Regions from separate parts of the Microbispora sp. NPDC046933 genome, predicted to be linked through region 2. Evidence: riboswitches for the same ligand, from Rfam matches in the RefSeq annotation. Region 2 holds a riboswitch; each other region holds the start of a gene.
What was found. Region 2 has a riboswitch for cyclic di-AMP ahead of ABZ857_RS08305 (GH25 family lysozyme). Riboswitches for the same ligand answer to the same signal wherever they lie in the genome.
Positions count from the first base shown of each region.

Region 1 (4,777 bases), on a different contig from region 2:
GGGGAGTTCCACGGTGACCTTGGCGCCCTTCCTGGCCAGTGACTGGTCGTCGGTGGACAGGTCCACGTGCACCAGCCGCCGTACGCCCGACATGGTGAGGGCCGGACGACCGGGGGTGATCCTGTCGCCGACCTCGACCTTCGCGTCGGTCACCCGGGCGGCGGCGGGCAGGAAGACCACCTGGGAGGCGTCCACCTGCCCGGTCTCGGGCAGCCCGGCGTCGTCCTGCCACTCCTTGACGGCCAGGTAGGTGGCGTAGCTGAAGTGGTCGTCCACAGTCAGGTCGTCGCCGTAGCCGAGGACCTTGAGGTTGCGTTCGAGCTGCTCGACGTCCGGGCCGTCGTCGATGCCCTGCCGCAGCGGGCGGTACATCGGCAGCGAGCCGTACATGAGGACCACCGGCCTGCGGTCCACCCTGAGCAGCGCGCGGCCGCGCCGGACGACCGCGCCCTCGGCGGGCACCCAGGTCACGGTGCCGGAGGCGTCGGTGCTGACCTGCCGCTCGCCGGAGTAGGTCAGCGACCCCTCGACGGTCTTGGTGTCGACCAGGTCCTGCCGGGTGATCGACGCGGTGGCGGGCACCGGGGGCGGGGACGGCTCGGCCGCGCCGGCGCCGTCGCCGCCCGCCATGGCGACGGCCGTTCCGGCGGCGGCCAGGGCGAGGACTCCGGCGCCCGCGATCACCAGGCCCTTCCTCACGGCTTCCTCCCCGGCGCGTACTCCTCGCAGGCCTTCTGCGCCTCTTCCATCGCCTTCTCCTGGCCCGGTTTGATCTTGACCTGGAGCCCCTTTCCGGGTTCGGGGTCGGGCATGTCGACGCCGTGCTCGCGCATGCACTGGGCGAACTTGAGCATCCGGTCGCGCGCCTGGGGATCGTCGCCGCCGAGCTTGTCGCCGACCGCGTCCTTCATGAAGTGCTGGCAGGCCTGCATGGCCTTCTGCATCGAGGCCTCGTCGCCCTTCTTGCTCATGATCCGGACGCGGCCGTCGGGATCGGGGTCGGGCATGTCGACGCCGTGCTCGCGCATGCACTGGGCGAACTTGAGCTGGGCCTCCTGGCGGTCCACCGTGCTCGTGGCGGACGGCCTGGCCGCGGCGCCTGACGCTGTGCCCGACGTGGCGCCGCCCGCGCTGGCGATCCCGTCGTCCGCGGGCGCCGCGCCGCAGCCGGTCAGTGCCAGGGCGAGCCCCAATGTGAGCCCCAGTGTGAGCACCGGTGCCGGGCCCAGGGCGCGCAGCGGTCGTAAGCGCATGAGTCGCTCCTCTTCTCCCGGGGCGTTCGCCCGGGACGGGGCCCAACTCCAGCGGAGGCGGTGCTAAACGCGGATAAGCGGAGATCGCTTATCCGCGGCTAACACCGCGTACGCCACTCTCGGAACCGAGCGGGAGGTTGGGATGCGGGTGCTCGTGGTCGAGGACGAGGAACAGCTGGCCGAGGCCGTCGCCCGTGGGCTGCGGCTGCACGCGATCGCGGTGGACGTGGCCTACGACGGTCAGGAGGCGCTGGAGCTGGCCGCCTATGTCGACTACGACGTGGTCGTGCTCGACCGCGACCTGCCCGAGGTGCACGGCGACGAGGTGTGCCGGGAGCTGGCCGGCGCGAGCGGGGCGAGCCGCATCCTCATGCTGACGGCGGCCGGGCGGGTGCGGGACCGGGTCGGGGGCCTGTCCCTGGGCGCCGACGACTACCTGGTCAAGCCGTTCGCGTTCGCCGAGCTGGTGGCCCGGATCCGGGCGCTGGCCCGGCGCTCGCCCCGGGCGGTGCCGCCCGTGCTGGAGCGGGCCGGGATCCGGCTCGACCCCGCCCGCCGTACGGTGACGCGGGACGGGCGGCAGGTGGCGCTGGGCCGCAAGGAGTTCGACGTGCTGCACGAGCTGATGCGGGCCGGCGGAGGGCTGGTGACCTCGGCCCGGTTGCGGGCGAACGTGTGGGACGAGCACGCGGACGCGGGCACGGGCGTGCTGCGCGTCACGATCACCTCGCTGCGCCGCAAACTTGGCGACCCCCCGGTGATCGAGAACGTGCCGGGCCGAGGATATCGGCTGTGACCCGCGTCCTGTCCTTGTGGGGCAGGCTCGGCCTGCGGACGCGGCTCACCCTGCTGTACGGCGGGCTGTTCTTCCTGGCGGGGTCGGTGCTGCTGTGGTTCACCCACCTGCTGACCGCGCGGGCGCTCAACCAGCGGTTCGTGGTGGCGGTGGCGTCGAAGGTGACCGACGCCGGCGCCCCCGATGGCGTCCTGGGGGGCAGGCTGCCCGACAGCGACATGCTCGCGCAGCGGGTGCGCACCAACGTCGAGCAGGGGGCGGCCGACGTGCTGACCGACGTGCTCCGCTCGTCGGTGGTCGTCATGATCCTCGTCGGGGCCGTCGCGGTGGTGCTGGGCTACCTGGTGGCCGACCGCGCGCTGCGCCCGCTGGAGCGGGTGACCGAGACCGCGCAGCGGCTGTCGGAGAGCACGCTGCACGAGCGGATCGCCCTGCGCGGCCCGCAGGACGAGGTCAAGCGGCTCGCCGACACCTTCGACGCGATGCTCGACCGGCTGCACCGGGTGTTCGACGCCCAGCGCCGGTTCATCGCCAACGCCTCCCACGAGCTGCGCACCCCGCTGGCGGTCAACCGTACGGTGCTGGAGGTGTCGCTGGAGGAGCCCGCGGCGTCGGAGGATCTCAAGGCGCTGGCCCGCGCGCTGCTCGGCACCAACGCCAGGTACGAGCGGCTGATCGAGGGCCTGCTCATGCTCGCGCAGTCGGAGCAGGAGCTGACCGCCCGCAAGCCGGTCGACCTGCGGCAGGTCGTCCGTACGGCGATGGAGCAGATCGACCTGCAGCCGCGCCGCAGGAAGGTGGTCGTCCACGAGGACCTGTGCCCGGCGGTCGCGCACGGCGATCCGCTGTTCCTCGAACGCTGCCTGGTCAACCTGCTGGAGAACGCGATCAAGTACAACGTGCGGGACGGGGAGGTCTGGGTCCGGCTGCGGGAGGAGGAGGCCGGGGTGAGCGTGACGGTGGAGAACACCGGGCCCCCGGTCCCGCCGTACGAGGTGGACGACCTGTTCGAGCCGTTCCGCCGGCTGGGCGGCGACCGCGTCCGATCCGCCCGGGGGGCGGGGCTGGGCCTGTCCATCGTCCGGGCCATCGCCGTGGCGCACGGCGGCACGGCCGAGGCGCTCGCCCGGCCGGAGGGCGGCCTGGCCGTGACCGTGCGCCTGCCCAGGTGAGACCGGGTTGGGCGGCCGATACCCGCCTCTGCCGGGTTTGCCGCCTACTGTCCAGTAAAATCTGAGTTGTTCTAACTTGACCGGTTTGACCTGGTCTATTACGTTTTAGGCAGCTCAGGGCGCACTTGCTCATCTCAATGGTCAAGAAGCCCTCCTCAGACCGACGCGGCCGGCCGATCCCGGCCTGCCGCCCGGCCGCCGAGTCCGCGTCCGCGCGGAGCCGGGGACCCACCTCTCCTGGGGTGAATCGGCATACGTGCCGTAGGGCGACTTCCAGCCCGAACCCGTCAGCTAACCCGGTAGGCGGCATGGAAGTAAGGGAGTTCGCCCCACCATGCACGTCCTCAACACCTGTGTTCGCGCTGCACTCGCGGGCGGGGCCCTCGCCTCGGCCGTGCTGATCGCATCGCCGGCCGCGCACGCGGCGGACAACCCCGCCACCGGCAAGGGCCCGGCGGCCGCGCAGTCGATGGCCGAGATCGCCTCCACGCTGCCCAAGGTCAGCGCGGGCGACGTGCTGAACCTGGCCAGGAGCCAGATCGGGATCAGCGAGAACGCCTACGGCGGCGGGACCAAGTTCCAGCAGTGGTACATGTCCACCCCCCGCGCCCGCGAGACCCTCGCCCGCGACGGCGGCACGCTGAAGGGCTACCTCAACGCCCCCTGGTGCGACATGTTCGTCTCCTGGGTGGGACAGCAGCTCGGCATCGGGCCGGTCATGGGCTCCGACGCCTACACCGTCGAGCACGCCCGCTGGTTCGCCGACCACGGCCGCTGGGGTCGCACGCCCAAGCCGGGCGCGGTGGTGTTCTTCAACTGGAACGGCAGCAAGGCCATCGACGACGTCGAGCACGTCGGTTTCGTCGTCAAGGACAACGGCGACGGCACCATCAGGACCATCGAGGGCAACACCGGCGACGGCGGCGCCGTCGAGGCCCGCACCCGGCCCACCTGGCAGGTGGCCGGGTACGGCTACCCGATGTATCCCGGGGACGTCTCCGCCTCCTCCTGACCGGCGACCGTCCCACGCCGACTTCGAAGCGCGCCGGTGATCCCGGCGCGCTTCGTGGTCGACGGTGATCGGCATGCCGCCGTCAGCGGCAGTTCACACCGTACGGCTCGCTCGCGGCCCGCCCAGCGCCCACGAGATGATCTTGGTGGGGTGATCCTGATGATCTCCCGGGACAGACCGGGCAGGGGCGGCTCCTGGTCGGTCAGCGCCACCGCCGTGCCCCGGATCTCGATGCCCCGGGGCGCCCACGGATCGACCGTCGCGAGGTCGTCCACGACGAACGCGACCGTGCTGCCCCGCTGGACGTTCCGGAACTTCTTCGACCTGCCCAGCGCGCCCCCGCCGACGAGCCGGCCGATGCGCTGGGTGGCCAGGTAGTCGAGTTCGGCTTGGGTGAAGACCATACGTGTCTGTCCTTCAGATCAAGAAGTAGCGGATGCCGGCGTCGGGCGCCGCGTTCCTTCAGATCCTCGATGCTTCCGGACATGATCGTGTGGAGGTGTTCGGTGACGTGCTGGAGCGGCCGGTCCCGGGGTCGAGGAAC
Region 1 covers NZ_JBEYWW010000006.1:87,852-92,628, forward strand. The annotation lists gene ABZ857_RS10025 (peptidoglycan-binding protein) at 1-699, opposite strand, end outside; gene ABZ857_RS10030 (hypothetical protein) at 696-1,253, opposite strand; gene ABZ857_RS10035 (response regulator transcription factor) at 1,396-2,049, shown strand; gene ABZ857_RS10040 (HAMP domain-containing sensor histidine kinase) at 2,046-3,221, shown strand; cyclic di-AMP (ydaO/yuaA leader) riboswitch at 3,408-3,541, shown strand; gene ABZ857_RS10045 (CHAP domain-containing protein) at 3,556-4,233, shown strand; gene ABZ857_RS10050 (hypothetical protein) at 4,194-4,637, opposite strand.
Region 1: another riboswitch for cyclic di-AMP. It lies ahead of ABZ857_RS10045 (CHAP domain-containing protein); the one in region 2 lies ahead of ABZ857_RS08305 (GH25 family lysozyme).

Region 2 (4,777 bases):
TGGCTGCGCGCGGAGGAGCTGGCGGACATGACGGCGTACCTTTCCGCACGGCCCGCCGTCGTGCGGAAGGGCCGGTACGAGTTCGCCATCGACGGCCGCGAGGTGGACTTCGGCCCGGCCGTCGCCCCCGAAGGGCAGTGGTATCCGATCTCCTGATTTCGCACTACTCTTTTGTAAAGAGCTCAGCGTTATTCAGGGGATCGCATTCAGGGATCGAAGGGGGCGACGGTGACCGAGCAGGTCACGACCGGGACTCTGGTCACGACCGGGACGGACGTCACCCGGATGCGGGAGCTGAACGCGCTCAGCATCGTCCGGGCGCTGCGGGGCCACCCGCCGTCCACCGTCACGGAGCTGGCCACCCGCACCGGGCTGTCCAGGCCCGGTGCGGACGTCATCGTGCAGGGCCTGGTCGCCGACGGCTGGCTCACCGTCGTGGAGCCCGACGGCAGCAGCGTCGTCGGGCGCCCCGCCCGCCGTTACCGGTTCAACGCCGGCGCCGGTCACGTGATCGGCGTCGACGTCGGCGCGCACAAGGTGCTGGCCATGCTCGCCGACCTGGACGGCACCGTCGCGGCCACCAGCCGGCTGCCGGTCGACCCCGGCGCCGACCCGGCCGCGCGGCTCACCGTCGTCGACGCGGCCATCGACGAGTGCCTGAGCGCGGCCGGACTGCGCCCGGACGAGATCTGGGCGATCACCGTCGGGGTGACCGGGCCGGTCGACGCCAGCGGCCGTACCACGCTGTTCACGCCGCTGCCCGGGTGGGCCAGCGTGAACCCGGCCGAGCACCTGACCGGGCGTTTCTCCTGCCCGATCCAGGTGGAGAACGACTGCAAGCTGGCCGCCGTCGCCGAGCGCTGGCAGGGAGCGGCCCGCGACGCCGACGACATCGTCTACCTGCTGGCCGGCATGCGCACCGGCGCCGGCCTGATCATCGACGGCACGCTGCGCCGCGGCTACGGCGGCGCCGCCGGCGAGATCGGCGCGCTGCGCGAGGTCCGCTGGCTCACCGCGCCCTCCCACCTGGAGAACTGCGCCAGCCTGCCCGCGGCCGTCGACACCGACGACGCGGCGGCCTGGGTGTTCAACGCCGCCCGTGCCGGGGACAAGGCGGCCAGGACCGCGGTCCGGCGCTACACCCGCGACCTCGCCGTCGGCACCGCCGCCCTGGTCCTCACCCTCGACCCGCAGGTCGTCGTCCTCGGCGGCGGCTTCTCCCGCTCCGCCGATCTCATCCTCGACCAGCTGGCCCGCGAACTCCGCCGCACCTGCCTGCGTGTGCCCGAGATCCGTGCCTCCACACTCGGCGCCGAGAGCGTCGCCCTGGGCGCGTTGCGTCTGGCCCTCGACGAGGTGGACGCCCGCCTGTTCGGCACGGGACTGTCCACGCCGGCCGCCCCGCGCGCCTGACCCCCGGAATCGGTGTGCGCCTCCGGCCGGTGCGGGGTGATCTGTTCAGGTAAAGACATGTTTTGTCCTGTTTACACCATTCTTGTGCTGTGTGTACCTTTAGGGCACACGGCATGGGTACCCGGCCGACTTCCGCTGTCGTATCCCTTGCCGTGTCGTTGCCCGGACCGCGCGATGATCGCGCGGCCGCCGAATCCGCGTCATGCGGAGCCGGGGACCCACTCTCTTCGGGGTGAATCGGCGCGCAGGCCCCCAGATGCGCCCGTAGGGCACTTCCTGCCCGAACCCGTCAGCTAACCCGGTAGGCGGCATGGAAGCAAGGAGTCAACCCCGCATGTCCAGCCATCGGCTCTCCCTCGGGAGCCGGCCCTCCCGCCGGCGCCTGCGCTCCGCCCTCGCGGCGGCGACCCTCACGGTCACGGCCGCCACGGCCACCGTCACGGCGGCCGTCGTCCTGCCCGCCCCCGCCTACGCGAACCCGCACACGTACGGCCAGGACGTCTCCGGCTACGAGGCCGACCACGACTGGATGAACAGCCGCGCGCAGTTCGGCTTCATCAAGGCCACCGAGGGGACCTCGTGGACCGACTCGTCCTTCGCCCGCCACTGGCGGGAGCTGGAGAAGAAGGGCATCGTCCGCGGCGTCTACCACTACGGCCATCCCTCCAACGACCCCATCGCCGAGGCCGACCACTTCCTTGAGGTGGTGAACGCGCAGCCGAGCAAGCCCGGCGACATCCTGGTGCTCGACCTGGAGACCAGCGACGGCGAGTCCGTCGAACACGTCAACCAGTGGGCCAAGACCTGGCTGGAGTACGTGACGGCCAAGACCGGCACCAGGCCGATGTTCTACAGCGGCTGGAACTTCGCCGACGAGTACGGCCACGGCCTCGGCCAGTACCCGCTCTGGGTGGCCCACTACAGCAAGGCCCCGGGCGACATCACGCCGCCCGCCGACTGGAAGTCCTGGGCGATCCACCAGTACACCGACTCGCCCATCGACCAGAACGTCTCGGCGCTGACGCCCCTCCAGTTGCGCGCGCTCGGCCGTCCGTAGCCGCACTGGGCCCGGGGCGGGACGCCCGCCCCGGGCCCGTTCCGGCCGATCAGACCACCGCGCCGGAGCCGTCGCGCCGCACGGGCCTGGCCCGCGGGGCGGCGGGAGCCGGCGGCGGCTTCGTGGTGCGCCTCTCCAGCGCGATGGCCACCGGCCCGGCCACGAACGACGACGACAGCGTGCCCACGACGATGCCGATCAGCAGGGCGACCGCGAAGTCGCGCAGCGAGTCGCCGCCGAACACCGCCAGCGCCGCCAGGATGAACAACGCCCCGAGCCCGGTGTTGACCGTGCGCGGCACGGTCTGCAGGATCGCGGTGTTCACCACCCGGCCGAACGGCTCCCCGCGCCGCACCGGCCACAGCTCGCGCACCCGGTCGAAGAGCACGACCTTGTCGTTGACCGAGTAGCCGATGATCGTGAGCATCGCGGCCAGGAACACCCCGTCGATCGGCTTGCCCATCCAGGCGAACGCGCCGACGACGACCGCCGCGTCCACGAACAGCGCCGCCACGGCCGCCGTGCCGAACGTCCACCGGAACCGGAACGCCAGGTAGACGAGCTGCGCGGCGAGCGCGACGGCGAGCGCGATGAGCGCGTTGCGGCGCAGCTCCTCGCCGAGGCTCGGCCCGATGAGCTCGTCGCGCTGCTTGGAGACCTCGCCCACGCGCCGGTCCAGCGCCTCCTCCATGCGGACCACGTCGTCGGCGCTGATCTGCCCGGTACGCACCGAGATCGCGTCGTCCGACCGCTGCACGACGGCCGAGGGGAACCCGGCGTCCGCCACCGCCTGCCTCGCCGCGGCGACGTCGACGGGCCTGCTCGTGCCGAACTCCACGATGCGGCCGCCGGTGAACTCGACGCCGTAGTTCAGCCCGCGGGTGACCAGCCCCGCGCCCGCCAGCACCAGCAGCCCGGCCGCGACGGCGAGCCACAGCCGCCTGCCGCGCATCAGGTCCGGGTCGCGCCGGGTCAGCCAGGTCCTGACCCGGCCGATCGAGCCGATGCCGGACGCCCGGGGGCCGATCCTGCCGATCAGGGCGGCGGTGAGCACCCGGGTGATCAGCATCGCCGAGACCAGCGAGGCGAGCACGCCGATGGCCAGCGTCACGCCGAAGCCCTTCACCGGCCCGGAGGCGAGCCAGAACAGCAGCCCCGCGGCGAGCAGGGTGGTGATGTTGGAGTCGGCGATCGCGCTCCAGGCGTTCTTGAAGCCCCGGTCGAGGGCCGCCTTGAGGCCCCGGCGGGGCGCCGCGCCGTACTCCTCCCTGGCCCGTTCGAAGACCAGCACGTTGGCGTCCACCGCCATGCCGATCGCCAGGACGAACCCGGCCAGGCCGGGCAGTGTGAGTGTGGCTCCCATGGCCACGAGCCCGGCGTACGAGATCAGGCCGTAGCAGGCGAGCGCGACCGCGGCCAGCACGCCCACCAGCCGGTAGACGACGCCGATGAACACCGCGGTCAGGATCACCCCGACGACGCCCGCCTTGGCGCTCGCCGCGATGGCGTCGGCGCCGAGGGTCGGGCCGACCGTCCGCTGCTCGACCAGATCCAGCGGCACCGGAAGCGAGCCGCCCTTGATCAGCACCGCGAGGTTCTGCGCCTCCTGCGGGGTGAACGACCCGGTGATCTGCGTGGTGCCGCCGGAGATCCCCGCCTCGCAGGCGACCGAGTCGGCCACCTGCGGCGAGGAGATGATCTCGTTGTCGAGGACGATGGCGACGCGGCGCTTGTGGTCGCCGACCGGCGCGCAGGCCGCCTTCCCGGTCAGCTCCCGCCAGGGGCCGGGCTCCTTGAAGTCGATCGTGACGAACCAGCCCGGCCCCATCTGGGGGTCGGTGCGCGCGGCGGCGTCGGTGACGCCGGCCCCGCTGAGGGCGACCGGGCCGAGCTTCAGCTTCTGGCCGCTCTCGTCGGCGACCGCGTCCTTGTCGCCGTCCTCGGCGGGACCGAGCACCGGATGGAAGTTGAGCTGAGCGGTCTTGCCGATGACCGCGGCGGCCTCGCGCGGGTCGAGCACGCCGGGCAGTTCGACGATGATCCGCTTTTCGCCGGAGCGGACCAGGGTGGGATCGACGACTCCGAGGGCGTCCGCCCTGCGCCGGAGCACGTCGAGGGCACGGTCGGTGGCGTCGGCGTCCGCCTTGACCGTGGGGGAGTCCTTCGTCTCGAAGACGAGCTGGGTGCCGCCGCGCAGGTCGAGGCCGAGGCGCGGGGCCATGGTGAGGGCGAGCAGCAGTGAGGTCGCGATGACGGCGAGCGCCGCCACCGCGCGCCACAGGGGCGCACGGGACATGAAGCCTCCAC
Region 2 covers NZ_JBEYWW010000005.1:47,670-52,446, reverse strand. The annotation lists gene ABZ857_RS08315 (glycoside hydrolase family 36 protein) at 1-156, shown strand, start outside; gene ABZ857_RS08310 (ROK family transcriptional regulator) at 229-1,413, shown strand; cyclic di-AMP (ydaO/yuaA leader) riboswitch at 1,591-1,736, shown strand; gene ABZ857_RS08305 (GH25 family lysozyme) at 1,748-2,470, shown strand; gene secD (protein translocase subunit SecD) at 2,520-4,766, opposite strand.

Region 3 (4,777 bases), on a different contig from region 2:
CGGCGTGAAGTGGATCCCGCTCGGCGGCTACATCCGCATGATCGGCATGCTGCCGCCACGCCCCTCCGACGATCCCGGCAAGCTCCGCAGCGTCTCCACCGGTCCCTGGCAGGGCCTCATCGAGAACGCGCGGGCGGTCGCCTCGGAGGAGATCCGGCCGGGCGACGAGAACCGGGTCTTCTATCGCAAGCCCTGGTGGCAGAAGGTCATCATCATGACCGGTGGCCCGGCGATGAACTTCGTGCTCGCGTTCGTGCTGTTCGCGGTGGTGGTGATGGGCTTCGGCGTCCGCGTGCAGACGCCGGTCGTGTCCTCGGTGTCCAAGTGCGCCATTCCCGCCGCGGAGGCGGACACGCGCGACTGCCGGCCGGGCGATCCCACGACGCCCGCCGCCAAGGCCGGCCTGCGCCCCGGCGACCGCATCGTCGCCATCGACGGCTCGCCGATCACCGACTGGGAGACCGCCCGGCGGCTCATCCGCGAGCACGGCGCGGGGGTGACGACGCTGGGCGTCGAGCGGAGCGGGAAGCGGGCCGACGTGAGGGTCGACCTGATCGCGCAGGACCTGCCCTCGCTGACCGACCCCGACAAGGTCGACAAGAACGCCGGCTTCCTGGGCGTGAGCCCGACCGTCGTCGTCGAGAAGAAGGGCCCCGGCTACGTCGTCGGGCAGATGTGGGACCTGACCGAACGCACCGCCGTCGCGATGGTCAACATCCCCAAGAAGATGGTCGGCGTGTGGAACGCCGCGTTCTCGGGAGACAAGCGCGACCCGAACGGGCCGATCGGCATCGTCGGGGCGGGCCGGATCGGTGGCGAGATCGCCGCCTCGGACATCCCGGTCGAGAACAAGATCGAAATCTTCATCAGCCTGCTGGCCGGGCTGAACCTCGCGGTGGGCATGTTCAACCTGATCCCGCTGCTGCCGCTGGACGGCGGGCACATCGCCGGCGGGCTGTGGGAGGGCCTCAAGCGGGCCTTCGCGCGGGTGCGCCGCCGGCCCGCCCCCGGTTACGTGGACGTGGCCAAGGCGCTTCCGCTGACGTACGTCATGGCGGCCCTGCTTGTCGTGATGGGCGGCCTTCTCATCTACGCCGACCTCGTCAATCCGGTCCGCCTGTCCGGCTGAGCTCCGTCTGTCCGGCTGCGCCCCGCCGGGCGGGGGGCTACTCGCCGGTCACGCCGTCGATGCGCTCGCGCAGCAGATCGGCGTGGCCGTTGTGGCGGGCGTACTCCTCGATCATGTGGCACATGATCCAGCGCAGCGAATAGTGGACTCCCTGGCGGTCCGCCTTCGTCATCGCGTCCAGGTCGGCGCAGGCCTCCTCGGCCGCCCGCGCGTGCTCGATCTCCGCGCGCCAGGTCGCGAAGGCCTCCTCGGCGGACGCGGTGTCCACGTTGTCGAACTCGCCGTCCGGGTCGTCGTCGCTGTAGTAGATGCCGCCGAGGTCCTCGCCGTTCAGCCGCCGCCGGAACCAGGACCGCTCCACGTCGGCCATGTGCCGTACGAGGCCGAGCAGCGACATGCTGGAGGGCGGCACGGAGCGCAGCCGCAGCTGCTCCTCCGTGAGGCCCTCGCACTTCACCGCGAGGGTCTGACGGTGCCAGTCCAGCCAGGCGCGCAGCATCGCGCGCTCGTCCGCGACGACAGGGGGATCGATACGTGTGTCGGTCATTCCGGCATCCTGCCCCGAGCCGCGGCGCGGAGTCACGTCAATTGAGGTCGCTTCAGGCGGCCTGCGGGCCTAGTACATCGAGATGTGTACGTGGTCGTAGTGGTTGGCGGTGATGCCGCCGCGGTCGGACATGGTCCGCCAGCCCGGGTGGCCGAGGTTGTAGATGCGCTGCTGCCAGATCACGTACATCACGCCCAGCTTCGGCCCGTTCTTGATGGCCCAGGCGGCCAGGCTGTCGCCGAGCGCCTTCATCTCGGGGGAGGGCATGGCGCCGCCCGAGCTCATCATGAAGTCGCAGGCGCGCCCGAGCGGGTGCTCGCCGCTGTTCTCGGCGCGGTAGCAGCCCACCGGGAACCGCAGGTCGAAGTGCTTTTCGACCTCGGTGCGCATGAGCCGCATCCGGGGCGTGATGTTGTCGGCGCCGCCGGGTAGCTCCGGCGCCCACCCGCCCGTGCGCTTGCCCGGCGCGGTCGGGATCAGCGCGTCGAGCCTGTCCTTGATCTCGTCGATGAGATCCTCGGCGTCCTTCCGCTGTCCCGCGACCTCGGCGGCCTGCGCCTTGAGCTGTTCGGTCAGCGTCTTGGCGGCGTCCGCGGCCCGCTGCCGTTCGGCGCGGACCTGGTCGAAGCGCGCGAGCCTGGCGGCCTGCTCCTCCTTGAGCTGGTAGTTCAGCGCGGCGGTGTTCATGTCGGGCAGCGCCATCGCGCTCTCGGTCTGGTAGCGCAGCCCGGCCATCTGCCGTACGGCGTCCCTCGCGGCCTCGTAGTCGGTTTCGGCCTTGGCCAGCCGGCCGCGCGCCGCCTTCTCCTCGACGCGGGCCTTGGCGAGGGCCACGCGTTTGGCGTTGTAGTCGCCGATCAGCCGGTCGACCTTCTTCCGCAGGTCCGACAGCTCCTTCTTGAGCTGCTTCTCCGTCGGTTTGGGGTCGGCGGCGCCCGGGGCGGCCGTGCCGAACACGAGGACGGCGGAGGCGAGCACGCCGACAGCCAGGGGCAACGCGCGGGGCAGAGCCCACTCCTCTCCATCTGCCGACCGGGTTAGCTGACGGGTTCGGGCTGGAGGAGCCCGGGCAGGCGACTGCCTTGACCCCAGGTGCGTGGTTGGGTCCCCGGCTCCCGGGCAGGGTGCCCGGGATTAGGCGTACCGGCTGTGACCGCCGGTGTCAGGGATACTAGTGGTAAAGAAACGATGGCTGCCACCCAAGTCGCAACCATTCGGAGATCAAGCCGTTACCACCTCGCGGAGCATTCGGGCGGCCTCCTCCGGGAGCACGTCGTTGACGAACGCGCCCATGGCCGACTCCGATCCGGCGAGATACTTCAGCTTGTTCGGCGCCCGCCGGATCGTGAAGAGCTGCAGGTGGAGATAGGCGAGGTCGCGCCGGTAGGTGACCGGGGCCTGGTGCCAGGCCGCGACATAGGGCATGACGACGCCGAACAGCCCGTCCAGGCGGCGCAGCACCTCGATGTAGAGCGGCGCGAAGGCGGCCCGTTCCTCGGGCGACAGCGCGGGGATGTCGGGCACCCGGCGGTGCGGGTAGACGTGCACCTCGAACGGGTACCGCGCGGCGGCCGGGACGAAGGCCGTCCAGTACTCGTTGGCGGCCACCACCCGCGGCCCCCTCCGCTCGGCGGCCAGGACGTCCGCGAACAGGTTGCCGCCCCGGTGGCGGGAGGCGGCGTCCAGCATCTGGCGGGTACGCGGCGTGACGTACGGATAGGCGTAGATCTGCCCGTGCGGGTGCGGCAGCGTGATACCGATCTCGGCGCCGCGGTTCTCGAAGCAGAAGACCTGCTCCACGCCGGGCAGGGAGGACAGCTCGGCCGTGCGGTCGGCCCACGCCTCGACGACCAGCTCGGCCTGCGCGTCGCTCAGCGAGCTGAACGACGCGTCGTGGTCGGAGGTGAAGCAGACGACCTCACAGCGCCCGATCCCCGGCCGCACCTCGCTCAGCCCGCCCACCTGCTCGTACGCGCCCGTGTTGAAGCTGAACGACGGGAACCGGTTCTCGAACACCGCCACCTCGTACGGCGAGGGGATCTCCGAGCCGGGATGGGCCGGGCAGAGCGGGCACTCCTCGGCGGACGGCAGGTGGGTGCGCGTCTGGCGGTGCCGGGCGACGGCCACCCACTCGTCCGTCAGGGGGTCGTAGCGCAGCTCGGAGGCGAGCGGGCGCGGCGGCAGGTCCCTGGGGTCGGCGGCGCTGTGGTCGGCGTCGTCGCGCCGGTCGAAGTAGATCAGCTCGCGGCCGTCGGCGAGATGGGTGATGGTGCGCTTCACAGAGCGGTCTCCAGCTTCACAGAGCGGTCTCCAGCTTCACGGTGCGGTGTCCCGGGTCACAGCGGGCTTCCAGAGGTCCGGGGTCACAGTGCGTTCTCCAGCTCGGTCTCCCCGGACGGATCGGCGAGGAGGAGCTCGCCCGCGTGCTCCGACAGCGCGGCGCGCGCCTCCTCCGGCAGGCCGACGTCGCTCACGACCATGTCGGCTTCGCCGAGGGTGGCGATCGTGCTGATGCCGATCGTCCCCCACTTGGTGTGGTCGGCCAGGACCACGAGCTGCTGTGCGGCCGCGATGAGGGCGCGGTCGGTCTCCGCCTCCAGCAGGTTGGGGGTGGTGTAACCGGCCCGGACGCTCATGCCGTGCACGCCGAGCATGAGCGTGTCGACGTTCAGGGAGCGGACGGCCGCCACGGCCACCGGGCCGACCAGCGCGTCGGAGGGCGTGCGCACGCCTCCCACCAGTACCACGGTCTGGTCGGGCCGTCCCGCCCGGTGGAAGACGTCGGCCACCTGGACGGAGTTGGTGATCACGGTCAGCTCGGGCACGTCCACCAGGTGGTGGGCCAGTGTCCAGGTCGTGGTCCCGGCCGACAGGGCGACGGAGCTGCCCGGCCGGACGAGCATGGCGGCCCGGCGGGCGATGGCCTCCTTCTCGGCCTGCTGCCGCACCGACTTGGCCGCGAAGCCCGGCTCCTCGGTAGAGCCGGTGCCGGTGGCGGTCGCCCCGCCGTGCACCTTGACGATCAGGCCGCGCTCCGCGAGGACCTCCAGGTCGCGGCGGATCGTCATGTCCGAGACCCCGAGGTCGCGTACGAGCTGCGC
Region 3 covers NZ_JBEYWW010000053.1:26,074-30,850, forward strand. The annotation lists gene ABZ857_RS40895 (site-2 protease family protein) at 1-1,129, shown strand, start outside; gene ABZ857_RS40900 (DinB family protein) at 1,167-1,676, opposite strand; gene ABZ857_RS40905 (hypothetical protein) at 1,746-2,672, opposite strand; cyclic di-AMP (ydaO/yuaA leader) riboswitch at 2,689-2,827, opposite strand; gene galT (galactose-1-phosphate uridylyltransferase) at 2,898-3,956, opposite strand; gene ABZ857_RS40915 (DeoR/GlpR family DNA-binding transcription regulator) at 4,040-4,777, opposite strand, start outside.
Region 3: another riboswitch for cyclic di-AMP. It lies ahead of ABZ857_RS40905 (hypothetical protein); the one in region 2 lies ahead of ABZ857_RS08305 (GH25 family lysozyme).